DNA from 4 places in the Arthrobacter sp. lap29 genome. Region 1 is predicted to be linked to each of the others. Evidence: riboswitches for the same ligand, from Rfam matches in the RefSeq annotation. Region 1 holds a riboswitch; each other region holds the start of a gene.
The links. A riboswitch is a leader RNA that binds a small molecule or an ion and turns the genes downstream of it on or off. The one in region 1 is predicted to bind thiamine pyrophosphate.

Region 2: linked by a shared signal. The riboswitch ahead of thiO (glycine oxidase ThiO) and the one ahead of RY113_RS12705 (3-oxoacyl-ACP reductase) in region 1 are both predicted to bind thiamine pyrophosphate.
Region 3: linked by a shared signal. The riboswitch ahead of RY113_RS06170 (ECF transporter S component) and the one ahead of RY113_RS12705 (3-oxoacyl-ACP reductase) in region 1 are both predicted to bind thiamine pyrophosphate.
Region 4: linked by a shared signal. The riboswitch ahead of RY113_RS04090 (bifunctional hydroxymethylpyrimidine kinase/phosphomethylpyrimidine kinase) and the one ahead of RY113_RS12705 (3-oxoacyl-ACP reductase) in region 1 are both predicted to bind thiamine pyrophosphate.

What each region holds. Positions count from the first base shown of each region.
Region 1 covers NZ_JAUCEK010000007.1:19,455-27,272, forward strand. The annotation lists gene RY113_RS12675 (SDR family oxidoreductase) at 1-250, opposite strand, end outside; gene RY113_RS12680 (MarR family winged helix-turn-helix transcriptional regulator) at 263-802, opposite strand; gene RY113_RS12685 (SDR family NAD(P)-dependent oxidoreductase) at 795-1,538, opposite strand; gene RY113_RS12690 (HAD-IIB family hydrolase) at 1,796-2,650, shown strand; gene RY113_RS12695 (hypothetical protein) at 2,696-3,154, shown strand; gene RY113_RS12700 (LLM class flavin-dependent oxidoreductase) at 3,257-4,561, opposite strand; gene RY113_RS12705 (3-oxoacyl-ACP reductase) at 4,597-5,361, opposite strand; TPP riboswitch at 5,437-5,530, opposite strand; gene RY113_RS12710 (hypothetical protein) at 5,613-6,092, opposite strand; gene RY113_RS12715 (ferritin-like domain-containing protein) at 6,224-6,787, opposite strand; gene RY113_RS12720 (GlsB/YeaQ/YmgE family stress response membrane protein) at 7,221-7,490, shown strand; gene RY113_RS12725 (pyridoxamine 5'-phosphate oxidase family protein) at 7,542-7,818, shown strand, end outside.
Region 2 covers NZ_JAUCEK010000001.1:119,085-126,902, reverse strand. The annotation lists gene RY113_RS00595 (TetR/AcrR family transcriptional regulator) at 1-601, shown strand, start outside; gene RY113_RS00590 (DUF3107 domain-containing protein) at 665-889, shown strand; gene RY113_RS00585 (hypothetical protein) at 937-1,242, shown strand; gene RY113_RS00580 (4a-hydroxytetrahydrobiopterin dehydratase) at 1,325-1,672, opposite strand; gene RY113_RS00575 (thiazole synthase) at 1,693-2,493, opposite strand; gene thiS (sulfur carrier protein ThiS) at 2,543-2,782, opposite strand; gene thiO (glycine oxidase ThiO) at 2,791-4,104, opposite strand; TPP riboswitch at 4,099-4,224, opposite strand; gene thiE (thiamine phosphate synthase) at 4,239-4,916, shown strand; gene RY113_RS00555 (MarR family transcriptional regulator) at 5,088-5,594, opposite strand; gene RY113_RS00550 (FUSC family protein) at 5,668-7,155, shown strand; gene RY113_RS00545 (LLM class flavin-dependent oxidoreductase) at 7,204-7,818, opposite strand, start outside.
Region 3 covers NZ_JAUCEK010000003.1:134,430-142,247, forward strand. The annotation lists gene RY113_RS06165 (beta-N-acetylglucosaminidase domain-containing protein) at 1-2,291, shown strand, start outside; TPP riboswitch at 2,434-2,553, shown strand; gene RY113_RS06170 (ECF transporter S component) at 2,600-3,232, shown strand; gene RY113_RS06175 (ATP-binding cassette domain-containing protein) at 3,235-4,773, shown strand; gene RY113_RS06180 (energy-coupling factor transporter transmembrane protein EcfT) at 4,770-5,564, shown strand; gene RY113_RS06185 (L-lactate dehydrogenase) at 5,684-6,637, shown strand; gene RY113_RS06190 (UDP-N-acetylglucosamine 1-carboxyvinyltransferase) at 6,904-7,818, shown strand, end outside.
Region 4 covers NZ_JAUCEK010000002.1:201,692-209,509, reverse strand. The annotation lists gene proB (glutamate 5-kinase) at 1-849, opposite strand, end outside; gene obgE (GTPase ObgE) at 855-2,471, opposite strand; gene rpmA (50S ribosomal protein L27) at 2,645-2,902, opposite strand; gene rplU (50S ribosomal protein L21) at 2,963-3,271, opposite strand; gene RY113_RS04090 (bifunctional hydroxymethylpyrimidine kinase/phosphomethylpyrimidine kinase) at 3,665-5,350, opposite strand; TPP riboswitch at 5,341-5,439, opposite strand; gene RY113_RS04085 (Rne/Rng family ribonuclease) at 5,556-7,818, opposite strand, start outside.

The DNA of each region.
Region 1 (7,818 bases):
GGATGGGTGCGGAGATTCCAGCGCAAGCGATGATGGCGTCGATCTTGCCACCGGCTGCGGCCAGGGCGTTCGCGGCAGCTTCCTTACGGCCGGCTGAAGTGCTGAGGTCTGCTTCTACATCGGCGCCGCGCAGGTCCACGCCCACCACGGTGGCACCGCGGTCACGCAGGAGGTTGGCGGTGGCCAGGCCAATACCGGATCCGGCACCGGTGACAATGTAGTTGCGGGAAGTTTCAGTTGCGTTAGTCATTATTTGCACTCCTCATGTTGTGATGTTGCGTGTTGTGGTGTTGCGCTCCGATGAACCGGAGGATGTCTTGTTCTGAAATTGTGCTGCCAGCGCCATGGTTGAGCGTTCCAGTTTTTGCAAGGATCGCAACAACTCATCGCGTTCAGTCGGGCTCCAGCCGTGGAGCAGGTCATCAACTAGTCCACTTCCTGCCCGGACAAAGGTGCTGGCCACCTGATAACCAGACTCTGTCAGGGCAAACTGGTGAGCCCTGGCGTCGTCCGGATCAGAGATTTTTTTGGCTAGGCCGGCAGCCATGAGCCGCTGGGCGATCTTGCTGACGTTCGAGGGCCCGGTGACCATGTTGCGGGAAAGCAGGGAGGGCCGTTGTGGTCCTTGGGTTGAGAGCATGGTGACCATTTTTATGGCCCCAGGATCCAACTCAACCCCTTCCCTGGCAACTACGCCAGTCAGAAAGTCCGGGGCTGACCATTCGCTGATGATGCGCGTGAGCGCTTCTATCAGAGCTGCCCTGTCCTCATCTCCGGGCGTGTGGCCTGCGCCATTAGGCATTTGTACCACCATCTACTGGCAGCACCACGCCCGTCACGAAGCTAGACTCTTCCGAGAGTAGCCAAACTACTGCGTTGGCGATTTCTTCAGGCTTACCGAGGCGGTGCATGGGGACTTCAGCGGCGTAGCCAGCCTTGGCCTCTTCCGGGAGCTCGGCCAGGGATGCCGTTTCAATTGCTCCGGGGGCCACTGCGTTGACCCGGATCCCCTGTTGGGCGTTTTCAAGAGCAGCGCTGCGGGTCAGGCTGATTACGCCGTGCTTGGCCGCACCGTAGGGCGTGAGCTGAGGCGTGGCGCGGATCCCGGCAATTGAGGCGATGTTGACAATGTTGCCACCGCCATTGGCCCGGAAGTGTGAGATCTCAGCCTGCATGGACAAGAACGTGCCGCGCAGGGTGACGTTGATGGTTCGGTCCCACTCAGGCAAGGTAAGGTCCTGCAGCTCCTTGGGCATGGATCCAATGCCGGCATTGTTTACTGCCAAGTGGAGTCCACCAAAAGTTTCCACCGCAAATTCTACGAGTGCGGTGACGTCCTCGGGAGAGCTGACATCGGCACGCTGGTAGGCGGCGTTGCCACCGGCTTCTACGATGAGCGCAACAGTTGCCGCACCGGCCTCGTCATTGACATCCGAGACAACAACAGCTGCCCCTTCGGCTGCCAAACGCTGAGCAATGGCACGGCCAATCCCGGCGCCGGAAGCGGTGACAAGAGCTACTTTGCTTTCGAAAAACATGATTTCTCCTTTTTCTCAACCAATTATTTACTGTCCTAAAGACAGCATACTCCTTTTTACTGTCTTTTCGACAGCAAATTTTTAAGTTGTTCCTGGATCTGCATGAGGGCCCGCACGCGCCAGGCGTGAGGGCCCTCATGATGTGGCTCTTTTATTGGCTAGTACTCTCCGAGCGCCACCATGGCCACCTCGCAAAGGATAGCTAACCGGTGCTGTTCTAGAGGCAACTGAAGCTAGCACGGGTAGACTCCCTCATCATGAGCCTCGAGAGTCCTGCCAGCACCAAGACCATTCAGGCCGTCTTCCTTGACGTGGACGGTACCTACGCAGATTATGGGGTTGTCCCAGCCGCGCATGAACAGGCCGTCAAGGATGCAAGGGCGGCCGGACATAAGGTCCTTATCTGCACGGGACGGCCTCTGCCAATGCTCCCCCCAAGTATCCTTGGCGCCGGATTCGACGGCGTGGTGGCAAGCGCCGGCGCGTACCTTGACGTTGGCGGTGAGGTACTCATTGATCGACGCTTTTGCGCTGACCTCGCAGCTCGTGCCCTCGCAGTATTGGACGCACACAACGCGGTTTACATCCTCGAGGCGCAAGACGCCATTTATGTCTGCGCTGCAGCCGAAGCCCGGCTCCGGGCACACATCGAAGCGCACTTTGCCAACGCACCGGCGCAGCTGAGCAAAGGTTCCGCCTCCATCTTGGACAAGCTTGTCCCGTTGGCTGATCTTAGTTCCGTGGTATTCGCCAAGATCTCCGTCTTTTCCTCCCCTGCGCCCATGACGGAACTTGTGGCCCAGATCGGTGCTGGCATTGACGTGGTGGAAAATTCCATCGCCGCAGAGGGGCTCCACGCCGGGGAATTATTCCAAGCTGGAATCAGTAAGGCTGACGGCGTTGCTGCCGCCATTGCGTACCTTGGTATCACGCGAGAAAACACCATCGCTTTTGGTGATGGGCACAACGATCTGGAAATGCTCGCTTTCGCAGGGCTCGGCGTTGCCATCGAGGGATCCCCTGCAGAATTGTTGACTATTGCAGATGCCACCGCCCCACCTCCACGTAAAAACGGTATCGCCACAGCTTTTGCCTTGCTCGGACTGAACTAATCTAAGCCAGTCCAGAACCAATCTAAGCCAGTCCAGTGTGCCGGGTTGCCCGGCCCACCGCGGACGGAAGCCAGCGCGTTGCGGCTGCTTCCTGCCTTTCTGGCACGCATCATTGAATCACAGCCGCTGTTCTGGCCCGGAGAGCATCTCATCCAAGCCCCAACCACTCGAAAGTTCACTATCAGCGCCTCACTCCTGAGCCACGCAAACAAGGTTCGAGTCATCGATTCTCAGGGTAAGGATTTGGCGCAGGGCTCCCCCACTCTCAGTGCTGAGGCACTAAAACACTCACTCGGGGCAGAGATACCCTGCGGTGAGTACAAGTCCCTGTACTGCAAGACGGGCACCCTCTATAGGATCGTCACCATGAGCAATACCGCTCAGTTCTCCCACCCCAAATCCGTGCGTTTAGCCCTTCTCTTAGCTGCCTCGGCCACGTCCTTAGCTCTGACTGGCTGCGGGTTCGCCAGTGGCCCCTCACACCAGAGCAAACGAGCTTCATGACGTCATCTCTGATGCGGGGGTATGAAAATGCAACCCAGGGAGGACGGTTTCATTGTTCCCGCCCAGGGTCAGAAAGCCGGAAATTCCACGGACGGTACGGGTTCACGGAATTTGGTGACGCGCGGGCCGTGCCAGGCCCAGGTTTTCACGCAGCGTACTTCCTTCATAGGACGTACGGAACAGCCCGCGTTCCTGCAGGATCGGAACCACCAAGTCAACAAAGTCCCGCAGTGAATCGGGGTACGCGGGGCACATCAGGTTGAATCCATCGCACGCCCCAGATTCAAACCAGGCCACCATTTCATCCGCCACCTCGGTGGGGGTGCCAATCATGGTGGCATGGCCTCCCCCGGCGGCCAGAAAACCCAGCAATTCGCGCAGTGTGGGCTGCTTGGTCTCGATAATGCGTGCCACGGTGAGGTACCGGCCTTGGGGGCCGGTAAAGGTGGAAGCTGGCGCCAAGGGCGCCACCAAATCATCCAGCCCATGAGTACGGTAATCCATGCCCGTGAAAATATTGAGCTGAGTGATGGCCGCGTCAATGTCCAAGTAGGCATCCAGCGCCCGTTTCTTCGCCAAGGCCTCTTCACGGCTTGCGCCCACATATGTCACAAGACCCGGGAGCACAGGAACCTGCGTCCCAGCACGGCCTGCAGCGTATAGGCGCCTTCTGATGTCTGTGGCGAACTCAAGTGCGGAGTCCTGATCCCAAGACACCGAGTAAATAGCTTCGGCAAATTGAGCAGCAAAGTCCCGCCCAGCCTCGGAGGAACCGGCTTGAAAGAGCACCGGGCGCCCCTGCGGAGAACGCGGCACGTTCAGTGGCCCAGCCACCTGGAAGTACTTGCCAACATGGTTAATGGGCTGGATCTGCTCCGGATCAAGGAACATTCCCTTCTCCCGGTCTCTTGGCAATGCCTCATCCGCCCAAGAGTCCCACAGTTGCCCTAGCACCCGCACAAATTCATTGGCCCGTTCATAACGTTCCGCGTGAGAGGGCAGGGCCGCAAAACCATGGTTTTGCGCCTCGGCATCAAACATGGAAGTCACAATGTTCGCACCCACCCGGCCCCCGCTGATGTGATCCAGTGATGCCAGCATGCGTGCTGCGTGAAAGGGCGTGTAGAAACTTGAGGAGACCGTGGTGACCAGGCCAATGTGCGTTGTGGCCCGGGCCATGGCGCTCAACGCCGTAATCGGCTCAAAAAGCCCGGGTACCCCGGCAGAATACTGGCGGTTGACGGCATGCCCGTCGGCGAAGAAAACCGCGTCAAGACAACCGGTTTCGGCCAGCTGGGCTAGTTCCTCGAAATACTGTATTTGCCCAACCCGGGCTGCACTGGACTCAGGATGCCGCCAGCCCATGGTGTGGTGTCCAGCCCCGAAAAGGAACGCGTTGATGTGCATCGCCCGAATTTTGGGGCAGGAGAGCGTTTCCATCCTTAGTTCATGACCAATCCGCCGTCGACTACAAGGTTCTGCCCCGTGACGGCTCGGGACCAGGGTGAGGCGAAGAATAGTGCTGCGTCAGCAAATTCCGCCGGGGTAGTCACCTTACGCAGTGGGGTACCACCGGCAATAAGCTCAAAGACTTCCTCTGGGGTGGCCGCTGAGGCGTCAGTGGTGCGCAGCAATCCCCCGGAGACCATGTTCACGCGAATATTGGACGGGCCTAGATCGGCAGCAAAGGTCCGGGTCAGTGCCAGCAACGCCGCTTTGGCGGAGGTGTAGTCGTGGTAGGGCACTACCGGGTTTTGAAACAGGTTGGTGCCGATGTTGATGATGGAGCCCCACCCGGCAAGAGCCATGCCAGGAAGCGCCGCCTGAATCGTGTTAAGCGCACCTCCCACAACACCGGAAAACTGTGCCGTGAACTCACCGTATTCAATGGCATGGGCTTTGGAACGGCCGTCCCCGTTGAAGGAAAAATCAGGCAAGGCATTGTTGATCACGGTGGTAATGGGTGCAGAGAAATACTCCGCAGCAGCTGCCACCATGTCCTGTACCTCTTGGGTGGTGGTGACATCTGCCCGCAGCGCAATAGCTTGCTCGGGACCGATTTCGGCGGCGAGCCTCTGGGCTGATTCCTCGCTGTTGCGGTAATTCAGCACCACTTTGGCGCCTTCCCGGGCAAAGGAACGTGCCACATCCGAGCCTAGGCCTCGGCCGGCTCCAGTGATCAGTACAATTTGGTCCTTGATTTGCATCGCGTGCACCCTTCAGTAGTTCGAAAGGATGCCAGGATTGCTCGAATACGCCACCTCAAGGGCTACGAATCGTCATTGCTGCAGGACCGGCATCCCTTCGCTCGGATTATCGAGATCAGGTTCAACGGGTCTAGCTCTCAGCCGCCAAGCGGCACCCCGTGTCGTGTCCACCGCCCAAGCTACCACGGTTACAACTCCGGGGCGCATCTGGGTCACAGGCTTTAGGCTTTAGGCTTTACGCTGTGGGCGGGTCACCCCTTGGCGGGGTCGACGTCCTCCACGTACGTTTTTCCATCTGCTCCCGTTTTGATCAGGTAATCATTACCGGCTTGTTCCACGGCGTTTTCCCCTGCTTGAACAGCGCGGTCAGTGGCGGGTTCGTCAATGGCGGAACGTTCCGCATCCCCAAGAATAGCGCCCAGACCTTGGGAGTCTTGGGTTGGTTCTCCGGGCGGAATCACTTCCCCATGTCCACGGGCGTCAGGTGCCTCGCTGACGGCGGTCTGACTCATGTCCGCGAAGGTTTGCTGGCCTTGGTGAGACCAACTGACGTGGACGGATGCCGAGCCGTCATCCGGTGTTTTCACCACCGTTTCGATGGCGTTTTCCGGTGCCCCCATTGCCTGCAGCTTCTGCTGGTAAGAGCCCACCAATTCTTTCAGGGATTCGGGCGTCCAATCGCCATCCTGGAGTCGGATGGAGATTTCTACTGGTTCAGCACTGTAATTCATTATTTCTCCTGGCAGTTGGGCAGATAGTGATTTGTTTAGACAGGGCATTGCTGGTCATGAAAGTAAGCGCGGCAACGCTTCCTTCGCGCGCTCACGGCCGGCGCACTCACGCCGGGAGTTAGGATCAGCAACTAGACGCTTCCAGGGGGCAGGTAGGGCGGAACCTCAATCACAGCATGGCCGGCACCGTTTGCACCATCTTGGTCTCTGGCATCCGCCTGGGCCAGAGTGTCCGCGGCTGCCCTCAGTTTTTCAAGGGCTAGCTGCTCCCGTGAGTAGTTTTGACTCAAGAGTGGGACTGCTTCGGTGACGTCCAGGGATTTTGCTTGTAGGAGGAGAGACTCGTACACGGCCACCTCATGGTGCTGGCTTTCCAGAGCACCGGCAACAACAACAGCGTCTACGAGTGTGTTGTCAGTTTTGGCCATAAAGGATTTCAATTCTTTGGCGAGCCCCTTGGTAGTGGGCGAGGGATGCTGGCTGTTTTCCTTACCCATCAATGCCAGGCACTGTTCCAGATTCTCAATGTTCAGCCGGGTTTCTTGGGCATGTTCGTCAAAGAACTCGGTGAGAACACTGCGCATCGCTGACTTTGACAACTCTTCCATCAAATCCAAAGAATCGTGTTCCATGGTCAGCGCAGTTCCAAGCTTGTAGCAAAAAATCTCATCAAGTGTTGTGAATCGTTCAAACATAGCGTTTCCTCCACAATCGTTTTGGCACGTAGTGAAACAAGTCTTCTTGCTGCGTCAGTTCTAGGACGCCCTCCTCGTTTCTAGACTCTAACCACCCAGTCAACAAATATCCAAGATCTTCCTGAGGCAATAGCCGCGAAAATTCAGCGTTATCCGTATGGATATCTCCGTTGGGACGGCTCCTTGCAGGAACCCCGGCAGGAATCAATGTCACTGCTTTCCAGCAACGCTCAGGGCCGGCCTTCCAGCGCAAATTTACGTATCTTGGCGTGCATTTAGTCCAAGAATGTGGTTAGGGTAGATGAGTCGATCCCGTTGGATCGATGGCAAAAACTCGAAATGCGTGCAGTAGTGATGCACTGAGAGCAGTGCATGGAGACCGTTCTCAATTACGCCATACGAGTAAAGACTTTCTTGCACTTTAGGAGTAACCATGGGTTTCATCGGATGGATTATCTTGGGTCTAATTGTCGGCGCCATTGTTAAGGCAGTTCTGCCAGGACGGGTTAACGGCGGTTGGATCACCAGCCTTGTATTGGGTGTGGTTGGCGCCATTGTTGGAGGATGGATCGGAGACCTTCTCTTCGGCGGCGGAAAAATGGAATTTTGGAGCCTAGGCTCGTGGCTCCTAGCCATTGTTGGCGGCCTGGTTGTTGCGGGCGTCTACGGAGCCATCACCGGCCGCAACAAGTCAGCAGCCTAGCCAGAGCAGCGTGCTAACCAAAGCAGCGTCCACTTCAGGAGGAATGTCCCCATGTTAACGAACGAAGATTCAGCAACCGAAGACCTCAACAAAGTCCTGACGATCATCAATTCGCACCGCATTTGCATGTTCACTACCCAAGGCCCTGACGGCTTGCTAAGTCATCCAATGACGGTTGCCAAGGTCGAGGACGGCGGTGAACTGTGGTTTCTCAGCTCTGCTGGCACCTCCCCTGTTGAACAGGCGCAGCTGGCACCAGAGGTTAACCTTTCCTTCGCGGGAAAAGACCAGTGGCTCTCACTTCACGGACAAGCCGCAGTGATCACCA
Region 2 (7,818 bases), on a different contig from region 1:
GAAGACGCAGTCGAGCCGCATGCCGCGTGATGAGCGCCGAGCACAACTGCTGACCTCTGCGCTGGAGGTGTTTGTCAACCATGGCTATCACGGTGCCGCCATGGATGAAATTGCCGAAACCGCCAAGGTCAGCAAGCCTGTCCTGTACCAACATTTCCCCAGCAAGCGGGAATTGTATTTGGCACTGTTGGAGAGCCATTTGGATGCTCTGACAAAAATGCTGGTGGCTGCCTTGAATTCCACCTCCGATAACAAATTGCGGGTTCAGGCCACCATGAAGGCCTACTTTGAATTCATGGCCAACGACGATCAGGCTCACCGGTTGGTCTTTGAATCCGATCTTGTAAACGATCCCGAGGTAGCTGCCCGGCTGGAGGCGTTCAATGCCAACTACGCCGACGCGATTGGTGCTGTCATTGCCGAGGATACTAAGTTGCCCCCTGTTGAGGCAGCTCTGCTGGGCCGGGCGTTGGCGGGTATGGCCCAGGTCAGCGCACGGTACTGGCTCGAAGAAAGCGGCGACCTTGATCTAGATGTGGCCAGTGATCTGGTTTACCGTTTAGCTTGGCGCGGAATTAGCCGATTCCCCAAGGAATCCTGACACGCTGCCCCTAGAGTGGTTGTAATATCCATCTAAAAGTACGTGTGCACCAAGGAGACAGCTGTGGAAATCAAGATCGGCATCCAGAACATCAACCGTGAAATCATCCTTGAATCCGATCAGAGTGCGGACGACGTCGCCAACCAGGTCTCCGAAGCTCTGGCCAAGGGCTCCGAGCTGCGTCTTAAAGACGAAAAGGGCCGGATGATCATTGTTCCGGGCAACGCGCTGGGGTACGTTGAACTGGGTGGCGAGAAGGCTCGCGGTGTAGGCTTCGGCGCACTCTAGAACCCTTTTTTGTCACTGATCCACAGCTCGTAGAGGCGGATACATTCATGGTTGCCCTGGTCATTATTGCCCTCACCGCCGCCGCTTTCGGCGCTATTGCCTGGGCTGTGGACAAGCACCGCGCCATGTTCGGTGCGGCGCTCCCCGCCGGTGCCGCCGTGGCTGCCTCTCTCTTGGTCTGGATCCTCACCATGGCTGTGGGGCTAAATAATGACAGCGCCACCGCTTGGATGCCTTGGATTCTTTCCATGCTGGTGGGCGGAGCGGCCGCCTGGGCCACCGCCGGTTTTGTAGGCCGTGCCCGCCACCAGCATCAAGTGGAGCGCAACACCGCAATTTTGCAAATGCACTAACTGCGCAGCGGCTGTACCACACTAAAGCTGAACTGTCCGGGAAATGATCCCGATCCCGCCTTTGGAGCCCGATATTTCGGTTTCAAAAGGCGGGATCGGGATCATTTTTTGTTTCCGTTGCAGCTTCTGCACCGGCTGCCACGGCCGCTGCGGAAATGGCTCTGGCCAAGGTAATGTCCCGTGCCGTGATCTGCCCTCCCGCATCATGGGAGCTGGTGGCAATAAATAAGGTGTCATAGCGCCAGTCCACATCCGGGTGATGGTTGGCTTCCTGGGCGAGCGCCCCAATGGCGGCGAACAACTCCAAGGCCCCGGCCGACGTCGGGCACTTCAGCACGCAGCGCAGCTCACCGGCGTATCGCCACTGAGGCAGGGTTGCCAGTTCAGCATCGATCTGGGTCCGGGTCAACACATCATCTGCGGGCGCCATGGCAGGCTCCTTATCTAGTTCTACAGGTCAGGGCGGCCATCCATGGCCGAGGAAGCCAAGGCGTGGGCCCTCTTGGGAATGCGGCCACCCTGTGCTGCCAGTCTTCCACCGATCACGGCGTGTTTGAAGGCTTCGGCCATGACAAGCGGATTTTGGGCACGGGTGACTGCCGTGGCCAATAGGACTGCGTCACAGCCCAGCTCCATGGCAAGGGAGGCATCGGAGGCGGTGCCAATTCCGGCGTCGAGCACCACGGGAACGGACGCGCGGGAAACAATCAGCTCAATATTATGCGGGTTCAAGATGCCCAGGCCGGTGCCGATGGGGGCACCCAGCGGCATGACGGCGGTGGCTCCAAGCTGCTCCAGGCGCAGCGCCAGAACCGGGTCATCGTTGGTGTAGGCGAACACCTTGAAGCCACGGTTGACAAGCTGCTCGGTGGCGTCGGCAAGTTCAAGGGCGTCGGGCAGCAAGGTGTGCTCGTCAGCGATGACCTCCAATTTCACCCAGTCGGTATCCAGGGCCTCACGCCCCAGTTCCGCTGTCATCACAGCTTCACGGGCCGTAAAGCAGCCGGCCGTGTTGGGCAGAATGCGAATGTTGTTCTCGAGCAGCAACTGGAACAAATTGGTGCCACCTCCCGCTGCCTCATCCACCGAGTAGCGGCGCATGGCCACGGTGGTCAGCTCGGTGCCGGAGGCGATGAGTGCGGCACCGAGTCCGGACAGGCTCGGAGCACCTCCGGTGCCCATAATGAGCCGGGAGTTCAGCGCAATCCCGTCAATTACCAGGGAATCGTTACGGGTCAGTGCTTCGGTCATGGCATTCACTTTTCGGTCTCGGACGGTCAATGATGTGTTGGCGGGGATCTTAGCCACCCTGTACTGCTGTGACAATTTCAAGTTCGTCCTCGTGTTCCACGGCAGTGGCGGACCACTGGCTGCGAGGCACAATGCCTGAGTTGCGGGCAACGGCAACACCAAGCCGGCCGCCGTCGGCAGCCTGTCCCGAGGCGAGCAGCGCCCTGCCGGTGGTGGCCGTGACAAGGTCCGCAACTGTGGTCCCGGCGGGGTGGGTTTCCGTGGTGCCATTGAGTTGAATGGTGAACATGGTTGCTCCTACGCGGTTGGGCCGGCGGGGCCGGCAAGCGGTATCGAGGTTGGGCCGGCGGTGCTGGCGGTGCCAGCGGTGAGTGACGGAGAAAAACGGTCGGGGCGGAAATGCGTCCACGCCAGGTCCGTGATGTCCCCCAACAGCTGGCGGACTATCAGCGCGGCGATGGGGGTCAGCAACACACCGTGCCGGAAGAAGCCCGTGGCAATGATGAGACCGGTGATGTCCCGCCCGGTTGCTCCCAAAACCCGTCCCAGCAGCGGGGCGTTATCCGGGGTTCCGGGACGGGCACGGGCGGTGCATTCGAGCAGTTCAAGCTCGGCCACGGCGGGCAGCAACACCTGGGCATCGCGCAGTAGCTGGTGTACTCCCCCGGCGCTGACACCGGCGTTGGCGTCTTCGCGGCTTGTTGCCCCAATCACTACGGTGCCGTCTTCGCGCGGCACAATGTAGACAGGCACCCCGCGCACCAGCCCACGGATGGTGGCGGTGGTCAGCGGGAGCAGATGCTCCGGCACGCGCAGCCGCAAAACGTCCCCATACACTGGACGAACCGGCAGCTTCAGCCCCTCGGGCAGGCCGGCCAGTTGCGGGGCGCCAAGGGCATTGGCCACCACCACTTCCTTGGCGTGGATTTCGCGCCCGTCAGCTAGCAGCACTCCGGTCACACACGAGTGGCTATCCGCCGGATCCTTGTGGAGAAGTCCGACGGCGGTCTCCGCCACGAACGCTGGTGCCGGCACGTTTGTTTCGGTGCCTTCTGAGACGGCGCCCCGGGCCCCTGAAGCGTTTTCCAGTGCCATGCGAAGCGCGGTGGCCATGGCACGCGGGTCAACTTGGTGGTCCTGTTTCATCAGGTAGGCGCAGGAGATGTGTGGGCCGACGAGTGGTTCCAGGGCCCGGGCCTCGCGGATGGAAAGCTGTTCCGAGTCCAGCCCATACTGTTTTTGAACCTCGTGCAGGTCAGCCAGTGCCTGCCGGTCAGCTGGGTCCCCGCCCAGAACCAGGGTGGGCGAAACGTTGAAGCCAGTCCCCCGCGCAGCTTCCGCCTCAGCGGCACTCAAGCTAACAGGCAGCGAAGCCACGAACTCGGGCCAGCGTGCGGCCGAGGCGAGTGTCAGCGCCAGTAGTTCTTCTTCTTGGTAATGGAGTTCGCTGACCGGGGCCAGCATACCGGCGGCGGCAAAGGTTGCACCAGTGGCGGGGGCAGGATCAATCACTGTGACGGTGTGGCCCGCGCGTTGGGCTTCCCAGGCGATGCCTAGGCCCACAATTCCGCCGCCAATGACGGCTACGTCGGTGCTTAAAATATCGGCCACAATGCCTTCCTTCCCTACGCCGGCATGACCCGGATCAGGTTCCACGCCCGCTGGGGGCGTATTTCGGTCGGCGCATTAGGCGCCCTCTCAGCCAGCTTCACTGGCTCCCGCGGTACTGCACTAGTCTATGAGACATGAGCCATATTTCTGCCATCCATGACGGCGCCCCCGCCCACACCGTTGCCTCGATCCAGAGCGCCCAACTGTATTTGTGCACGGATTCCCGCGCCAAACAGGGGGATTTTGCCGATTTTCTGCGGGCCGCCTTTGCTGGCGGTGTTGATATTATCCAGCTGCGCGATAAAACCATTGAGGCAGCAGAAGAGCTTGAATTGCTGGCCGTGTTGCGTTCTGTTGCACAGGAATGCGGCAAGTTGTGGGCTGTCAATGACCGGGCGGACATCGCTTCGCTCAGTGGCGCACCCGTGTTCCACATTGGTCAAAAGGATTTGCCGCTGCCTGCCGCCCGCACACTTCTGGGGCCGGTCTCGATGGGCCTTTCCAGCCACGACCCCGCCCAGGTTTCGGCAGCCGCGAAGCATCCCTACGCCGACTACTTCTGTGTGGGACCTCTCTGGGCCACCCCCACCAAGCCGGGCCGTGCCGCCGTCGGGCTTTCCCTGGTGGAGCACGCCGCATCGCTGAACACCACCAAGCCGTGGTTCGCCATTGGCGGGGTTGAGCTGTCCAATGTGGAGCAAGTGGTGGCGGCGGGCGCGTCCCGGATTGTTGTTGTCCGCGCCATCACCGAAGCACAAGATCCGACGGCGGCCGCCCAGGCCCTGCTATCCCGGCTGCCTGCGCTGGGCTAATTCGCGCCACAAGAATTGCGAGGATTGCCAGTCCCTTTGGCTTGGAATACGGGTCGGTGAGTGTGGCTGGTGTGCAGCTGTGCCCGGCAATCGACGCTACCGGCCCGGGTGGGCTACTGCCGCGGAGGACACAATCCGATGGTGGCGCAACGAGGTGTGGCGTTACGAGGCCTAGCTGGAAGACTCTGCGGCTAAGGCGACTTTACGCAGCAGCGTGGCCAGCTTTGCCTGTTCGCTCGCGCTCAGACCGGAGAGCATCTGGCGATCCCGCTCCAGAAAGCGCGGAAATTCCCGATCCACCAACTCCTGCCCCTGAACCGTCAACCGCAGGAGCACCACCCGGCCGTCATGCTCCCAGGGGAGGCGCTCGATCAGTCCGCGTCTGGCCAGCCGGTCGGCATTTTTGGTGGTGGAGGCGCCGCTGAGCATTGTCGAGGCAGTCACCTCACTGGCACGCAAGGGGGCACCGCTGCGGGCCAGGGTGCACAGGACATCGAACTCTGCCCGGGTCAGCCCTTCGTGAACCAAATGACGCTCCGCGCGGTGGTTAGCCAAGGCACCAATCCTGGTAATCCGCCCCATCACCTCAATACTGGCCACATCCAGGTCCGGCCGCACTTGTGCCCAGCCCTTCCGCGCCCTGTCAACGAAGTCACCCGACTCTGCATGTACACTCATGGATCCAGTCTAGAGACTACTCTCACATCATTCACATCTATTTTACTAGTAAAATAGATTGTAGTATGGAAAGATGATCATGACCTCCCGGCTTCGCCACTGTGGCACGGCCCTGGCCCACTCTGTGGCTCCCCGCACCTGGTACAAGTCCCTTGCCATCCACCCGGCCGACGCCATCTTTGCCCCGGCCATCAAGGTGGGCATTGCGGCGAGCCTGGTCTTGGTTGCCGGCGGGCTTATGGGCCAGCAACAACTGGCCGGGGTGGCCACTTTGGGCGCACTGACCAGCGCCTTCGGCCGCTACCAGCCCTACCGCCGGTTGGCTCCCATGCTGGGAATCGTGGCTGCAGCAATGCTGGTCACGGTCGGAATCGGCGCACTGCTCGGTGCCATGGGCGTCCCCATGGCGGCGCAAATCGCTGTGCTATCGCTCATTGCTGGCCTGGCCTCTCACATCTTTGCCGCCTTCCGGATCACCGGCCCGGGCGCCGTCATCATGGTCTTTGCCGCCGCTGCCGGCGCCGCCTACGCGAATAGCCTGGCCGGAGTTGCCCCCGTCGTGGCTGCATTGGGGATCGGCGCCGCCGTGGGGTGGCTCGCCGCAATGGCCCCTGTTCTGGTGAACCCGCTAGGGCCGGCCCGCCTTGCCGTTGCCCGGTCCATCACGGCCGTGGTGCGCCTGGCCACGCAGTTCCCCGCAGACGCGTCCCACGGCGGCACCCACCTTGGTGCCGCCCGCGCCGCCGTGCGCGGGGCCCGGGGATCGGTGGCGCTGAGCGCCAGCAGTAGCTTCGGTAGCGGCTCCGGCACAGTCCGGCCCGCAACCGTCCGGGCCCGGCAGCGCCGCCAAGACGCAGAAGCGTTGAACCTCATTCTGAACGAGGTTGAATCCGTCATTGCCACGGTGGGCCATGCCAGCAGCAAGTCGCTGGCCCTGGCATTACAAAGGCTCTGGGGGTACGAACACCAGTTGCGCACCCTACGTGGAAAGCCCTCGGCCGGGGCGAGGCCGGGCAGCTCCCCTGCCACTGGGCCGCAGGAGCCCCGTAATTTCTGGCGCACTGCCGGTGCGGGCCTGCGTTCCAGAGCCAGCACCAGCCAGGCCCTGCGCATGGCCGGCGCATCGGCACTATCCGGGTGGGCCGCCGTCGGGCTTGGCCTTGACCATCCGCTGTGGGCATCCATGGGTGCCGTGGCAGCGCTGCAGGGCCTGAACTACGGCCACACGGTGCAGCGCGGCATCCAGCGGTTGCTGGGAAATGTCATTGGGGCCGTGCTTGCGATAGCGCTGCTCTCGCTGTCGCTGAGTTTTTGGCCGTCGGTGGCGCTGGTTATTGTGTTCCAGGTGTTGGCTGAGCTGCTGGTGATGAAGAACTACACGCTGACCACCATTGCGGTGACCCCGATGGCGCTGATCATGACAGGGCTGGGCTCGCACCTGGGCCCGGCGGCCGCCTTCAGCCGGGTTGCCGATACCCTGGTGGGCGTGGTGATCGGAGTGCTGGTGGCCGCCGTGAGTATTCCACTGGCAGACCACCACCACCTGCCGAAGGTCCCCTGAGATGCTCCACTCCAGAGCCCACCGCTCCCGTTCAATACAGAAGTTTTCTCAGCTGCCCAGTTCCATGGCCTGTGCCAGCAGTTCAAAGCTGCGAATCCAGGCGGCACGGTCGGTGATCTGGGTGGCCACGATCAGCTCGTCGGCACCAGACTTCACGGCAAATTCGTCCAGGTAAGCGCGTGCCACATCAGTTGTTCCCACCGCGGAGTAGCGCATCATGTTCTCCACCTGCTGGCCCGCGGGCGATTCCAGCAACAGGTCTGATTCGGCGTCAGTGAAGGTGCGCCCGCCGCCAACCAAGGCACCCACGCGGCGGCGCCGGGCGGTCAGCTGCAGCGCGTCGGCCTCCTCTTGGGTGTCTGCGAGAATCGCATTCACGCCGATAATCACGTACGGCTCGGCCAGCGCGGCGGATGGCTTGAATTCGCGGCGGTAGATCCGCACAGCGTCTTCCAAGGCCTGCGGCGCAAAGTGCGATGCAAAGGAGTACGGCAACCCCAAGGCAGCGGCCAGCCGCGCACCAAAGAGTGAGGAACCCAGAATGTACAGCGGCACGTGCGTGTCCTTGCCTGGGTAGGCGTTAACGCCGGAGATCCGCGTTTGACCCTCAAAGTAGGCCTGCAGTTCCTGCACGTCCTGCGGGAAGGTGTCTGCCGCGGACGG
Region 3 (7,818 bases), on a different contig from region 1:
CACTCTCACCGGGCAATGACGTCTGCTACTCCGACGATCAGGATTTCGCCGCCACCGTGGCCAAATTTGATCAGCTGCGCGCAATCGGTGTCAGCAGCTTCTACATTGCGCTCGATGACATCAACCCGTACCTGAACTGTGCCGCGGACAAGGCAAAATTCACCTTGCCGGGATTCCGTTCACTTGCCCAGGGCCAGGGGTTCTATTTGAACCGGATCGTCAAGGACTACATTAACGTCCATGGGCTGGCACCGTTGCAGACAGTGCCCACCAACTATGCCGGTTCCGGTCCAGACCCTTACAAGGGTGAGTTTGGTCTGCAGACGGATGATTCGATCCGTATTCAGTGGACCGGTGAAGGCGTCTTCTCCAACACCATTACGGAAGCTTCAGTAACCAAGGCGGTGACTTCCTACAACGCCGAGCATTTCTACATCTGGGACAACCTGCCCGTGAATGATGGACAGCGCGGACGCCTGTTCCTGAACCCGCTGGAGGGCCGCGACGCCAACCTGTACAAACACATTGACGGCATCACTTCCAACCCGATGATCGAACCGTATTCTTCGATGATCGCCCTGGCCGGGTTCGGCGACTACTCCTGGAACGGCCCCCAGTATGTGCCCGCAACAACACAATCCTCCATTATCAGTGAGCTTGCCGGCCCCAATGAGGCCATCAGGGCGTCTCTGGAAACCTTCGTGGACCTGAACCAGAGCTGGAAGCCCTACCGTCCGGAATCCAAAACGGCGCCGGCCCTGAGCGCAGACATCGCAACCTTCTGGACAGCTTTCGACGCCGGAAACACGGCCGGAATGGCACCGTTGAAGGCTCGTTTGGCCACCATTGCAGCAGGCCCGGAAACCTTGCCTGACATGGCCATGACAGGCTTCTACGATGATTCCAAGCCGTGGATTGACGCCGCAGCACACTGGGCCACGGCCATGGAGAAGCAAATCAGCATGCTGGAGGCCATTAAGGCGGGAAATGGCGTAGCCGCCACGGATGGTGCGCTTGCAGCCAATGGAGATATTGCTCTGGCCAAGGCGGCCACCGTGCCCGATGTTGGGCCGAACAACATTGGCATCACGCCTAACGTCATTGTTCCTTCGGTGGGAGATGGACTCTTTGAAATCTTTAGCAAAGAGGCACAGGGACGGTACAACACCTGGCTGAACCTGAGCCCCGTGGCAGCGTCCAGCTACTTCCCCGCAACGGCTACTTCCTCACTTCCCACCTACCAAAGCAACGCGCTCACACGCATGGTTGACGGCGATCCCAGCACTCTTTGGTGGTCCAGTGCACCTCCCGTGAACGGTTCCACCGTCACCATTGACTTAGGCGCCGTGAAGACGGTGGGCAAGGTGCTGATCCAGCAGGCCGATTCCGACACCAATAACGGTGACATGTTCTACCACGCACGGGTGGAGTATTCGGCGGACAATGCCACCTGGACACAGGCCGGAGTGTTTGAGAGCAAGCCGCGCATTGAGCAGAACTTTGATACTCCTGTAAGCGCACGGTACATCCGTCTGGTGTCCACGGGCACCAACCCGGGTGGCCAGTGGGTGAAGATCCGCGAGTTCCAGGCCCTGGAAGCAAATGAACGGCTGGCCAGCAACCTGCCGGGCGCAAATGGTACTGGTGCGCAGAGTGCCTTTGACGCAACCATTGCCACAGCCTTCGAGCCTGCCCAGGCCCCGGTAGAGGGTTCATACCTCTCCAATACCCTGGATGCACCGGCCGCCATGAAGTCAGCCGTTGTGGTGGGCCATGTGGCAGGGGACCTGCAAGTTAAGGTCGACAGCGAATGGGTCACCGTGGGTGCCTTGGATCCGAAACGCAGTTTCCAGGAAGCTGTTCTGGAGCAGGAAAGCATTGAGGGTATCCGCATCCTATTCACTCCGGGCGCAGCAGCCATGGGTGAGCAGACCTTGGCCGTTTATGAGCTTGGTTTGCGCGCCACCGGTCCTGTGGCTGGCGGCCCGTACATTGGTGAGGAAGTGGTGGAACCGACTCCGACGGCCACGGCGACCCCGACTCCGACGGCCACGGTTACTCCGACCGAATCGGCCACCGCCAGTACCGCACCCAGTGACACCCCGTCACCGAGTGCCTCGCCCACGAAGGACGGTTCAACCACACCTTCCGCCAGTGCCAGCGCCACGGCAGGTGCCGGTGATGACCTCGCCAGCACCGGGTTCAACCTCGGTGCAGCAGGTGGGATCGCTGTGATTCTCATGCTCGGTGGGTTGATCATGGCTAGCCGACGCAAGGTGCGCCAGCACTAGCAACAGCAAAAACTGAAAAAGGTTCCATCAAGTACTGCAGGCCTCCATCTCACGGTGGGCGTCTGCAGTACTTTTTTCATGACGCATTTCTTTCCACGCATTGGCTACCGGGTGTGAGCGGGGGTAAGCTGAAGCCGCAATTCAAACACGACAGGGGAGCGTGCACCCATTTATCGGGTGTCGGCGCTGAGAGTGCGGTTCGCCGCAGACCCTCGAACCTGCTCCGGCTAGTACCGGCGAAGGGAGTCGAGTTCTCTTCGGCTGCGCGGAAAGACCGCTGCAGCCGCCCCTCCTGAAAAGGAGGAAACATGAGTAAGTCAGTTACGGGCACGTCCGCCCCGAAAAACACGCAACAAAAGAACAAAAGCACCTGGCGGGTTGTCGACATTGTTGTCGTCTCGGTTCTGGGTGTTGCCGTTGGCGTTATCTTTTGGCTCTGGTCCGCCGGCTACGGTTTCATCGCAGCCTTCACCGTAGCCTTCCCACCCGTTGGTGCACTTTACGTTGGCGGCTGGCTGATTGCCGGCGTGCTGGGTGCCTTAGTGGTCCGCAAACCGGGCGCGGCGTTATATTGCGAATTGATCGCCGCCACCGTTGAAGGACTGCTGGGAACCCACTTCGGGTTCACGGTGCTGCTCTCAGGCTTGATTCAAGGCCTAGGCGCCGAGCTGGCCTTCGCCGTATTCCGTTACCGCAAATTCAATCTTCCCGTTGCCATCTTGGCCGGAACCTTGGCCGGCTTGGCGCTGGGCGTCTATGAAAACCTTATCTACAACGTGGCCTGGGCCTTGGAATGGAAGCTCGTCTACGCGGTGCTGGCCATGGTCTCCGGTGCTCTCATTGCGGGGGTAATTTCTTGGCTGGCCGTGCGCGGGTTGGCACGCACAGGCGCGCTGGCGAACCTGCCCTCACGTGGGGCCGCCACCGAAAAGGCAATCTAGTCATGGCCATCGTGCAGAACCGCGGTGCACCAGTACAGGTCTCTGTCAGGGGGTGGGGCTGGCAGCATTCGGGCCGGAACAACCAAGCCCTCCACGGCCTGGATTTGGAAATCTCCCCGGGTGAACGCGTACTGCTGCTGGGCCCTTCGGGTGCCGGAAAATCAACCTTGCTGCACGCCCTAGCCGGTGTGCTCGGGGATGACGAGGACGCCAATGAGATGGGTGAGCTGCTCATTGACGGGCGCCCTGTGCACGAATCGCGCGGCCGTACCGGGCTCATGCAGCAGGACCCTGATGCTCAGGTGGTGCTCTCACGCATTGGTGACGACGTTGCCTTCGGCGCTGAAAACCTTGCCGTGCCGCGCGAGGAAATTTGGCGCCGCGTCCCGGCTGCCTTGGAGTCGGTGGGCCTGAACCTGCCACTGGACCACTCCAGCTCCGCACTCTCCGGCGGGCAGAAGCAGCGCCTGGGACTAGCCGGTATTTTGGCCATGCGGCCCGGCCTGCTGCTGCTCGATGAGCCCACCGCCAACCTGGATCCGGCCGGTGTGGTGGAGGTCCGTGACGCCGTGCGCCGCAGCCTCGATGAAACCGGGGCCACCCTGGTTGTGGTGGAGCACCGCGTCTCCGTCTGGCTGGAGGTGGTGGACAGGATAGTGGTGTTGGCTCCGGCCGCCCTGGGAGAGCCCGGTGGCGTGCTGTTCGACGGTCCTCCCGCCACGGTTCTTGCCCAGAGCCGGGACTTACTGGCCAAGGCTGGTATTTGGGTTCCTGGCCACGTCCCGGAAGTCCGTGCCCGCATCACCAACCCGTCCGACGCCGGACGCCCCCTGCTGCTAGAGGCGGAGGCTTTGGCGCTCTCCCGCACCAAGGGACGCAAGCGCCGCCCGGTGGTGCCGGCAGCCGTGGTGCCTTCAGTGCAGGTGCGGGCCGGGCATGCGCTGAGTGTGACCGGGCTCAATGGATCCGGAAAGTCAACGCTCGCACTGACCCTGGCCGGACTGCTGGCCCCAGTGAGTGGCCACTTGGCTGCGCTGGAACCCTTGGCGCGCGGTGCCGGGCCCGAGCCGCTGAAATGGCGTGGACGGGATTTGATCAGCCGGATTGGCACCGTCTTTCAGGAACCCGAGCACCAATTTGTTGCTGGTACTGTCCGGGATGAGCTGTTGTTTGCGCCGAGGCTGCTAGGCCGTGGCGAGGATACCGTGGATGAACTACTGGTGCGCCTGCGGCTGGAACACTTAGCGGACGCCAACCCGTTCACACTTTCGGGTGGGGAGAAGCGGCGGCTGTCAGTGGCAACAGTGCTGGCGGCGAGCCCACAACTCCTGGTCTTGGACGAGCCTACGTTTGGACAGGACGCGAACACGTGGGCCGAGCTGGCCTCCTTGTTAACGGAGCTGCTGGATGCAGGCACGGCCGTGGTGTCGGTGACGCATGACGCCGCGTTCAGCGCAGTGCTCGGTGGGGACCGGCTGGTCTTGGGCGCACCAGCGGACCTTGCCGGAGCGCAGGCGGCTGCAAGGATGGCGCAGCGATGAGCGTTGACATTATTGCTACACCGCGGTCCACCGCACTGCTGGCCCGGGCCAACCCGTTGGCGAAGCTCGGAGCCGGAATGGCCCTGACCGTGGTGTTGCTGGTGAGTGTGGACTGGGTCTCTGCCACGGTGGCACTCGTACTCGAATGCATACTTCTGCCGCTGGCTGGATTGAGCCTGCGAATGCTACTGACCCGCGGCTGGCCCATCCTGCTGGCTTCCCTGGTGGGTGGCTACGGAACAGCTCTTTTGGCGCCCAAGACCGGTGAACTGCTGCTGGCCTTGGGCCCGGTCACCTTCAGCACCGGATCCCTGGAGGCTGGCGTGGCTATCGCCTTGCGTGGTCTGGCGATTGCCCTGCCTGGGATCATCGTACTGGCCTCCACCGACCCCACTGATTTGGCCGATGCGCTGGCCCAAAAGCTGCGCCTGCCCCATCGCTTTGTACTGGGCGCGCTCGCAGCGATGCGCCTAGTGGGGTTGCTTGTGGCCGAATGGCAAACGTTGGGGATGGCACGCCGCGCACGTGGTGTGGGCGGCGCTTCCGGGCTGTTCAGCCGGTTAAAGGCGCAACTGGGACAGGCCATGGCGTTGCTGGTGCAGGCTGTTCGGCGGGCATCGCGGTTGGCAGTGACCATGGAGGCGAAGGGCTTCGGTACGGGTGAGCGGACCTGGGCCCGTGAATCGACCTTTAGCCATATCGACATCGCGGTGGTGGCCACAGGATTGGTGATCGCCGGCGTGTCAGTGAGCGCCGCCGTCGTACTGGGCACCTGGAATCCAGTGTTCTGATAGTTCCGGCTTTAACGCACCGTTCCCCGCGGCGTGCACGCGGGGAACGGGATTTGCGCTCTGGCTGAAGTGCTAGGACATAATCCGTGTCTGGCCGGCTGGGCGGGGATACTGGGAGCATGACTATCCCTCGCAGTACCAAACTGACCATTGTTGGCGCCGGCAGTGTCGGGACCTCACTGGCCTACGCCGCCCTGATCCGTGGATCCGCCCGCGAGGTGGTGCTCTATGACATTGCCACGGCCAAAGTTGATGCCGAAGTTTTGGATTTGGCCCACGGCACGCCCTTTACCGGATCCTCACGAATCACCGGCGGCAGTGACATAAATTTGGTGGCCGATTCGGACGTCATCGTCATCACTGCGGGGGCCAAGCAGGAACCGGGGCAGACCCGGCTGCAGCTGGCTGAGGTCAATGTGGGCATCCTGGAAAAGATGCTGCCGCCCATGGTGGCGCTGGCGCCCAACGCCGTTTTCATCCTTGTCACAAACCCGTGCGATGTGCTCACCGCTGTAGCGGAACGCATCACCAACCTGCCTCCCGGGCGGATTTTCAGCTCCGGGACGGTGCTGGACTCCTCCCGGTTGCGCTGGATCGTAGCCGAGGCGGCGGCCGTTGCGCCGCAGAGCGTGCACGCGCTGATCATTGGCGAACACGGTGATACCGAATTTCCGTTGTGGTCCTCTGCCACTATTGGGCAGACTCCACTCTCGCAGTGGACTGATGGCGCTAAAGGCTTGCTCTTTCCCCGCGAACGGCTCGAAACCATCACTCATGACGTGGTCCACGCCGCCTACAAGGTCATTGCCGGAAAGGGTGCCACGAACTACGCCATAGGGCTTTCCGGTGCCCGCATCGTGGAGGCTGTGTTGCAAAATGAACGCAGTATTCTGCCTGTCTCCAGCGTCCTCCACGGCTACCGCGGTATTGATGGTGTGGCCCTGAGCGTGCCCTCAGTTGTTGGAGCTGGTGGAGTGCAGCGGGTCTTGGACACCCATCTGGATGAGCGCGAGGCAGAACAGCTCCAGCACTCGGCGGAAACCTTGGCCGCAAGCATCGCGCTCTTTTCCTAGACCCCGTAATTTTCTGTGCCCGCTGCGGTTCAAGGGCGGCAGCGGGTCAATGTGGGCAAGTGTTTGGTTAAGCGTTGGGCGTGTAATGGGCGTTGTGTGGGGCAGCTGGCACAAGCCGGGGTACCGTAAAGGGAGAGCCTGCCAGCTTGGACTGGAGCGGCCTGGATTTATCGCATGCAACGGTTAATTTAGAGGTTTTTTGCCATAATTGACCATCAGGTCACATAATTCTCCTATAATATGCATCCTGTGATATAAAAGTTGTTATGACTCAAGTGGCTGCAGAAACCGTTGGCGTGTTGGTGCGAGACGCACGTAATGAAAAAGGTTGGACCCAAGGCGAACTGGCAACCCAGTTGGGGACAAGCCAGAGTGCTGTAGCCAGGATGGAACAGGGCAAACAGAACCTGAGCCTGAAAATGATCCAACGCATGGAAGCGCTCTTGGAGGCCAATCTGGTCAGCCTGGGGGCGGTCAGTAAGAACGAGGTCACCCATTTGCGCGTGCGCGGTGGGCGTGAACTCTCCGGCAGCGTTGATGTGAACACCAGCAAGAATGCGGGAGTGGCCCTGCTGTGCGCCAGTCTGCTCAACCGCGGCACCACCACGTTGCGCCGTGTAGCTCGCATTGAAGAGGTCAACCGCATTGTTGAACTTCTAACGTCCATCGGTGTCCAGTGCCGTTGGCTCGAAGACAACGACCTCCAGATCCGCCGCCCTGCCGTTTTGAACTTAGCTGCCATGGATGTTGCCGCAGCCAAGCGCACCCGGAGCGTCATCATGCTGCTGGGCCCACTCCTTGATGAAGCTAACCCGTACCGTATCCCTTACGCCGGCGGCTGCGACCTTGGCACCCGCACGGTGGAGCCGCACATGCAGGCGCTGCGTGAATTCGGCCTCATCGTCAACGCACATGACGGTTTCTACCAGGTACAGGCACCTGTCAGCGATGCCGAAGACCGCACTTTTGTCCTGACCGAGCGTGGGGACACTGTCACGGAAAATGCCATCATGGCTGCGGCACTGCGTAGCGGAACCACTGTCATCCGCAATGCCAGCCCCAATTACATGGTCCAGGACCTCTGCTTCTACTTGCAGGGTCTGGGCATCTCGGTGGACGGTGTTGGTTCCACCACGCTGACCATCAAGGGCAAGTCAGTGATTGACGTTGACATTGAGTAC
Region 4 (7,818 bases), on a different contig from region 1:
CAAATGCGCCAGCCAGAGCATGCGGACGGGGCGCTTATTTCCGTTGATCCCAAACCAGGTGCCCACGTCTTCACCAGCCAGAGCCTGCGCTGCCTGCTCCGTGGAGGTGACAAGTGCCGGGATGCCTGTTTCGGCGGCAATCAGGGCAGCCTGAACCTTGGTGGCCATACCGCCTGTACCAATCCCGGCCTTGCCCGAACTGCCTATCACAATGCCTTCGAGGTCCTCGGGTGAGTCCACATTGCTGATGCGCGTGGCACCTTCCGCGGGCGGACCGTCGTAGAGGGAGTCGACGTCGGAGAGCAGGACCAGCGCATCAGCCTTAACAAGATGGGCCACCAGAGCAGCCAACCTGTCATTGTCACCAAACCGGATTTCATGGGTGGCCACGGTGTCATTTTCATTGACAATAGGGACCACGCCCAGATGCAGCAGACGCTCCAGGGCCCGGTGAGCATTGACATATTGGTGACGGCGCGTGAGGTCCTCAGCGGTCAACAGGACCTGGGAGGCTGTCACCCCGTGAGAGGCGAACGCCTGGTTGTAGTGCGCCATCAAAAGGCCCTGCCCCACACTGGCAGCTGCCTGCTGAGTGGCAAGATCCTTGGGTCGCTTGGACAGGCCCAGTGGGAGCAGGCCGGCGGAGATGGCTCCGGAGGAGACCAAGATGACCTCTGTGCCGGCGCGCTGACGCTGCGCCACAACAGCTACCAGCGCCCGTAGCGCCTCCTCGGAAATACCACCGGCAACTGACGTCAACGACGACGAGCCTACCTTCACCACGATTCGCGCCGCAGTCGCTATATGGCTACGCGATGTACCTGAACCCGCCTGATCCTGCCCCGTCATTGCCATTAGTCCTGAGCTGCACCTGTGGCGTCGGATGAGCCTTCGGCAGCAAGATCCGCGGCGGTACTGTGCGCCTTGCTGGTGGTGCGGTCATCACTGAGCTCGGTCCAGATACCGGCCTCGCGCTCGGCAGCCATTTCGGCGCGTGCAGCGGACTTTGCGTCGCGGCGATCCTGCTGTTCCTGGCGCTTCTGAGAACGTGTGGGGCGATCACCCAGATCCAGCAGGCGCAGGTCGGTGCCACGGGGTGCGGCCAGGTGCTCGGCGCCACCCATCATGGTCGGTTCCCAGTCGAAGATCATGCCGTTGTCCCCGCCAATGACCACGGTATCCCCAGGTGTGGCACCGATGCGGAAGAGTTCCTTCTCGACTCCCGCCTTCGCCAGCCGGTCTGCTAAGTAGCCAATGGCTTCCTCGTTCTGGAAGTCAGTCTGCTCAACCCAACGCTCGGGCTTTTCCCCGCGAACACGGAATAGCGGAAGCATATTGCGCTCTTCACGATGGATGGTGAAGGACGATTCATTGACTGCACGGGGGCGCAGCACAACGGGCGCAACCTTAACGGCCATGTCCGCTTGGGCCTTGCGCGCCGCCATGACAATTTCAGCCATGGCAAAGCCGAGTGCCTTCAAACCTTCGTGGCTTGCGGCGGAGACTTCGAAGACGCGGTAGCCGCGTGATTCCAGGTCGGCACGGACAAAACCAGCCATGTCACGGCCATCAGGAGAATCAACCTTGTTCAGGGCGATCAGGCGGGGGCGGGCGTTCAAAGGCACCACGTCACCGTCGGCTCCTGCGAAACTCATGTCAACGTCGTACCGGTCAAGTTCGCGCTCGATGATGGCGAGGTCACTGATGGGGTCGCGGTCAGCTTCAAGGGCGGCACAGTCCAAGACATGCACAATGGCGGCACAGCGTTCTACGTGACGCAAGAAGTTGTGGCCCAGGCCCTTGCCTTCGCTGGCACCTTCAATGAGGCCGGGCACATCAGCCATGGTGAAACGTACGTCACCGGCTTGGACCACACCCAAGTTGGGGATCAACGTGGTGAAGGGGTAGTCAGCAATTTTGGGCCGGGCCGCAGACATGGCAGCGATGAGGCTGGACTTACCGGCGGATGGGAAGCCCACCAGGGCAATGTCAGCGATGGACTTCAACTCAAGGACAATGTCAGCCTCTGAGCCCGCAATACCCAACAGCGCGAAGCCCGGAGCCTTGCGCTTGAGTGAGGACAGAGCATTGTTGCCAAGTCCGCCTTGGCCACCGGCGGCAGCAATATATTCGGTACCGATGCCCACCAGATCGGCCAAAACATTGCCGTCTCGGTCCTTGATAACGGTGCCATCGGGTACTTCTAGGATCAGGGATGCCCCGTCCTTGCCGTCCCGCCAGTCACCCATGCCGGGCTGGCCGTTGCCGCCGCGGCGGTGGGGTGCGTGGTGGAAGTCAAGCAAGGTGGTGGTTTGGTCACTGACGCGGAAGGTGACGCTGCCACCGTCGCCGCCCTTGCCGCCGTCGGGCCCGCCCAACGGCTTGAATTTTTCGCTGTGAACTGAGACGCAGCCATGGCCGCCAGTCCCGCCGGATACGTGCAGAACAACCCGGTCAACAAAGCTGGCCACTGAAATCTCCTTGAATAGAACGTGCTACTGCGTACTAATTCTAGTCCGCTGCACAGCTGCACACCGATATCGGTTGGCGCTGCTGATGGTAATAAAATCTGATGTTAAAACTGCCTGTGTTAAAAGCCAGTGGAGCGAGCCATGCGGCCCGCTCCACTGGAAAAGCTTTGGTATTAGACCGTAGCTGCAACGATGTTTACAACACGACGTCCACGACGTGTGCCGAACTCGACTGCGCCTGCGTCCAATGCGAACAGCGTGTCGTCCTTGCCACGGCCGACGCTAACGCCGGGGTGGAAGTGAGTGCCGCGCTGGCGAACGATGATTTCGCCAGCCTTGACAACCTGACCGCCGAAGCGCTTTACGCCCAGGTACTGAGCGTTGGAGTCACGACCGTTGCGAGTGGAACTCGCACCCTTTTTATGTGCCATTTGAAAATGCCTGCCTTTTTACTAAAAGTATCTAAGTGGATCTAACGCTCAGTGCGCTTATTAAGCGATTGAGGTGATCTTGACCTTGGACAGTTCCTGACGGTGACCCTGACGCTTCTTGTAGCCGGTCTTGTTCTTGAACTTCTGGATGACGATCTTCGGTCCACGAAGATCCTCCAACTTCTCAGCCGTAACCTTCACATTAGCCAGGTCCTTCGCGGCTGTGGTGAGCTTGTCACCATCAACCAAGAGCAAAGCGGGCAGCTCAAATGTGCTACCGACTCCACCGGGGACGCGGTTCATGGTCACGTGGTCTCCTACGGAAACCTTTTCTTGACGGCCGCCTGCGCGGACAATCGCGTACACCACTGGGGAACTCACTTCTCTCGACGTTATTACAAAGTTTTTATGCCAACATGAATCATAATTGACCATGCTAACCGTATGCGCCGCAGTTCAAGATTGAACAGACACGGTATGCATACTATGTGCCTCAACGCCGTGGACCTCAATGGAGTTCTGCCATGGAGTGGTTGCCCTAGGTGTTGGCGTAAGCACCGAAGATCAAGAATACGCTAATTCTGGCTCCGGGAGCAAATGAGACTGATTTCGTATCCTGCGCATCCTCGGACAAGTGAATATTTTCATCCGATGGCTGCGGCGATCCCCGAAACCGTACTAGGCAACTTTAGCGCGACTCAGATCAGAAAAAGGCATTTCCGGGCGTGACTCGCCGCATTTTTTGCTTTATCCGGCGTGGTGTTAATCACTCTGGGTATCTTGGGGCGCAGGAGCGTGCAGGTGCGGGGCCGCAAAGAAGTCCACCTCGTACGCGGCGGAGTGGGCAAAGGCTGCCTTCATGCCGGCCCGCTCACGCACTGAACCGCTCCGTGCTGCGTTGTCCAGGATGGCAATTGCCGTTTCCGTGGCTTTGGCAAATTCTTCGGAGGCGTACGTTTGCAACCAGGCCCCGTAGGGGTGCTCACCCTCAAACGCTAGATACTCGGTGTGCAGCATGCGGCCCACTTCCGCATACAGCCAGTAGCAGGGCAGCACTGCGGCCACTACTTCGCCGTAGCTTCCCGAGAAGGCCACACCTTGCAGGTGATCCACATAGTGTTTGGTGACAGGTCCTTGCATCAGCCCGGCACCGTGACCGCCCTCCAACAGCCCCGCCGCATCGTGTTCCCGCTCCAACGGATACTGACTTAGCCAATCTCGGTGCAATGAGACTTCCACCTCGAGGCAGTTCTGTGCCCCGCCGGCCCAAAACTTCTGTTCCACTTCGGTCGGCGCCAGCGCACTGGCCCTCGCGAGCACCCGCGAGTACGTGCCTAAGTAGAGTGCGTCCTGGGCCAGATAGTAGGCAAAGTGCCTGCGGGCGAGTGTTCCCGCGGCAAGTTCGCTAATGAAATCAAGGGAAGCAATCGCGGCACGTTGCTCAGCGCAGTCCGCCCAGAGCTCTTGGCTGAAGCTATCTGCGTGAGGAGCAGCAGTTGCCCACAGTTCGCTCAGGTGATTGACGGGCCCCGAACCGTGACCCACCGCCAGTTCAGCAGATGTTTCCAAGGCACGAGCCAGCCACGCCTTGGCACGGGCCACGCTGCGGGGCCAATCATTGAGCTGGGGCATAAGAGTTGCCAGAGCCGCCGAAAGTGAGCAGCCGGTGCCATGAGTGTTCGGGGTGTCAATGCGTGTCCCCATGAATTCATGCACTGTGCCGTCCGCGGAAACCAGGGCGTCCGGACATTTCCGAGACGCAAGATGCCCACCTTTGACCAGCACCCGGATCTGGTGTTCGGCTGCCAGTTCCTTGCCCTGTTGCACCGCCTCGTCCCAGCTTGAGGCCGCGGGCTTGCCCAGCAGGACACCAAGCTCGGGAATATTGGGGGTGACCAGGTGCGCCAGGGAAAGCAGAGAGAGCATGGCGTTGCGGGCCTCCGGAGCCATGAGCGTGTCACCGCTGGTAGCCACCATGACCGGGTCAAGCACGACGACGGGAGGCCGGGTTGCCGCCAGCCATTGCCCTACCGCGCTCATCACCTCGGCCGTGCCCAGCATGCCGATCTTCACCGCATCAATGCTGATGTCTTCGGAGATGGCTTCCAGCTGTGCCCTAAGGAATCCAACGTCCGGCACGTGAATCTCGCGGACGCCTCGCGTATTTTGGGCCGTCAATGCCGTGATGGCGGCCATTGCGTAACCGCCATGGGCGCTGATTGCTTTGATATCGGCTTGGATACCGGCCCCTCCCGAAGGGTCGGAACCGGCAATACTCAAAACCCGTGGGTGCCGTGTTCCCGGGAGCTGTGGCGCTGGCAGTGCCGCAGCTGGCGAGCCTGCAACAAGCGAGGCGTGGACTGTTGAGGCTTGGACGGTTGAGGCTTGGACTGTTGAGGCTAGGGGTAGCGCGTCTTGATCAGAAGAAACTAGTGCAGTTGTATCCATGGGGACATCCCTTCGCCGGTGCTAACCGGGCAGGTTCAACGGGTATTGTCTCAGCCGGCCCTGATGGCCTGGCACCCCGTGTCTGTTTCCACCCTAACCCTGCTAGCAGGCCAACAAAAAATAGCCCGCAGCAATGCCTGTAAAGTGACGCACATTTGCGTTTCTTCAAGCGTCGCTGCGGGCCATTGAGAGAAGGCCTAGGCGGTTACAGCTCGGAAGCCGGAACCCCTACACCCAAAATGATGGGCTCGGCACTCTTGTGGACTACCGGCGCCGGTGTAGAGATGCGCACCTGAGCGCTGCTGTGGGGAGCTGAACCTTGGCTTGTAACAGGCGCCTCTGACGTTTCTACCGTCATATCAGCACCACCTTGAGCACTGCGTGCGCTGCGGTTGCGGCGGCCACGGCGTGCTCGGGAACGGTTACTGCCGGACTCTTCCGCCTCCGCTACCTTGTGCTCGTGCGTAGAGGGCTCGGGTGCAGATGGCTCGGGTGCAGAGTGCTCTGCCCCGGGGGCTGAGAGCTGGTCCAGCGCCTGAGTCAGCCCCGCCAGAGCGGCTGCCTGATCAGCATTGTTGTGCGCAACCATGCCACCGCTTTCACTGCGATGCCCACGCGGCAACTCAATGGCCTCCCCACCCAAGGTGAGGATTCCGGCGTCGTGCATTACATGCTGCTCCGAAGCATCCGCAGCCTGGTGGTGCCCCTGCGCTGGGGAATGCTCGTGATGCGTGGCAGCAGCTGCGGCAGCAATATTCGCCAGCGCGGCACGGGCTTCGTGAGCCTTCTGCACCTTCGCGGCTTCAAGGGCCTCGGCAGCCTCATCGGACAGCGGCGTCACGGGGGTTTCCTGATGCTGCTCCGCCTCGTTCCCCTGCGTACGGTTGCGGTTGCGCTTCCGCTCGCTTCGGGTTGAGCGGTTAGCGGTGCGTTCCGGCTCGCGCTGCTCCACGGTGGGTGCGTGAACCTGAGCCTGAACCTGGGCGCCTTCCACGCCGGGAGTGTGCGGGCGGCGGTGCTCCACGGGAATTTCGTGGGTGACCATGCCGCGGCCGGCGCAGGTGCCACACTGCTCACCGAAGACCTCAAGCAGGCCGGTGCCCATACGCTTGCGGGTCATCTGAATCAGACCCAAACTCGTCACCTCGGCCACCTGGTGCTTGGTCCGGTCACGTCCCAGGCACTCAACCAGGCGGCGCAGCACCAGATCGCGGTTGGATTCCAAAACCATGTCAATGAAGTCAATGACAATGATGCCGCCAATGTCGCGCAGCCGCAGCTGGCGCACCACTTCCTCGGCAGCTTCTAAGTTGTTCTTGGTGACGGTCTCTTCCAAGTTGCCGCCGGATCCGGTGAACTTGCCCGTGTTCACATCAACCACTGTCATGGCTTCCGTGCGGTCAATGACCAGTGAACCACCGGAAGGCAGGAACACCTTACGTTCGAGGGCCTTGTTGATCTGCTCGTCAATGCGGTGTGCACTAAAAATGTCTTCGGGGTTGGTCCACTTCTCCAGACGGTCCAACAGATCCGGAGCCACGTAGGTCACATAGGCCTCAATGGTGTCCCAGGCGTCTTCACCGGAGACGATGAGCTTGGAGAAGTCCTCATTGAAGACGTCACGGACCACCTTGATGGTCAGATCCGGCTCGCCGTAGAGCATTTCCGGTGCCAGCGTCTTGGAGGAGGCGGCACGGTTGTTGATGCCTTCCCACTGGGCGCGCAAACGGTTGATGTCATTGGTGAGCTCTTCCTCACTGGCACCCTCGGCTGCTGTGCGCACAATGACCCCGGCGTTCTCGGGCAGGTGGTCCTTCAGGACCCGCTTGAGACGGTTCCGTTCGACGTCGGGCAGCTTACGTGAGATCCCTGTCATGGAGCCGCCGGGCACAAACACCAGGTAGCGTCCGGGCAGGGAAATCTGGCTGGTCAGGCGGGCACCCTTGTGTCCAACAGGGTCCTTGGAGACCTGGACCAGAACCGAATCGCCGGACTTCAGCGCGTTTTCAATGCGGCGCGGCTGGCCGTTGAGGTCCGCTGCGTCCCAATCAACTTCGCCAGCGTAAAGAACCGCATTGCGGCCGCGGCCAATATCCACGAAGGCCGCTTCCATGCTGGGCAGCACGTTTTGGACCTTGCCCACGTAGACGTTGCCGATCAGGGAATCCTGCTGCGTCTTGGAAACAAAGTGCTCGGCCAGGATGCCGTCTTCGAGAACACCAATCTGGATGCGGTCATCGGCCTGGCGGACCACCATGACGCGGTCCACGGATTCGCGGCGGGCCAGGAACTCGGCTTCTGTGATGACTGTGCGGCGGCGGCCGGAATCGCGGGAGTCGCGGCGGCGCTGCTTCTTCGCTTCCAGACGGGTAGAGCCGCGCAGGCTCGTAACACGGTTAGAGACGCTTGCCGTGGGCTCGGCAGGAACGCGGGGGGCCCGCACACGGGTCACCGTGTTGGGCGGATCT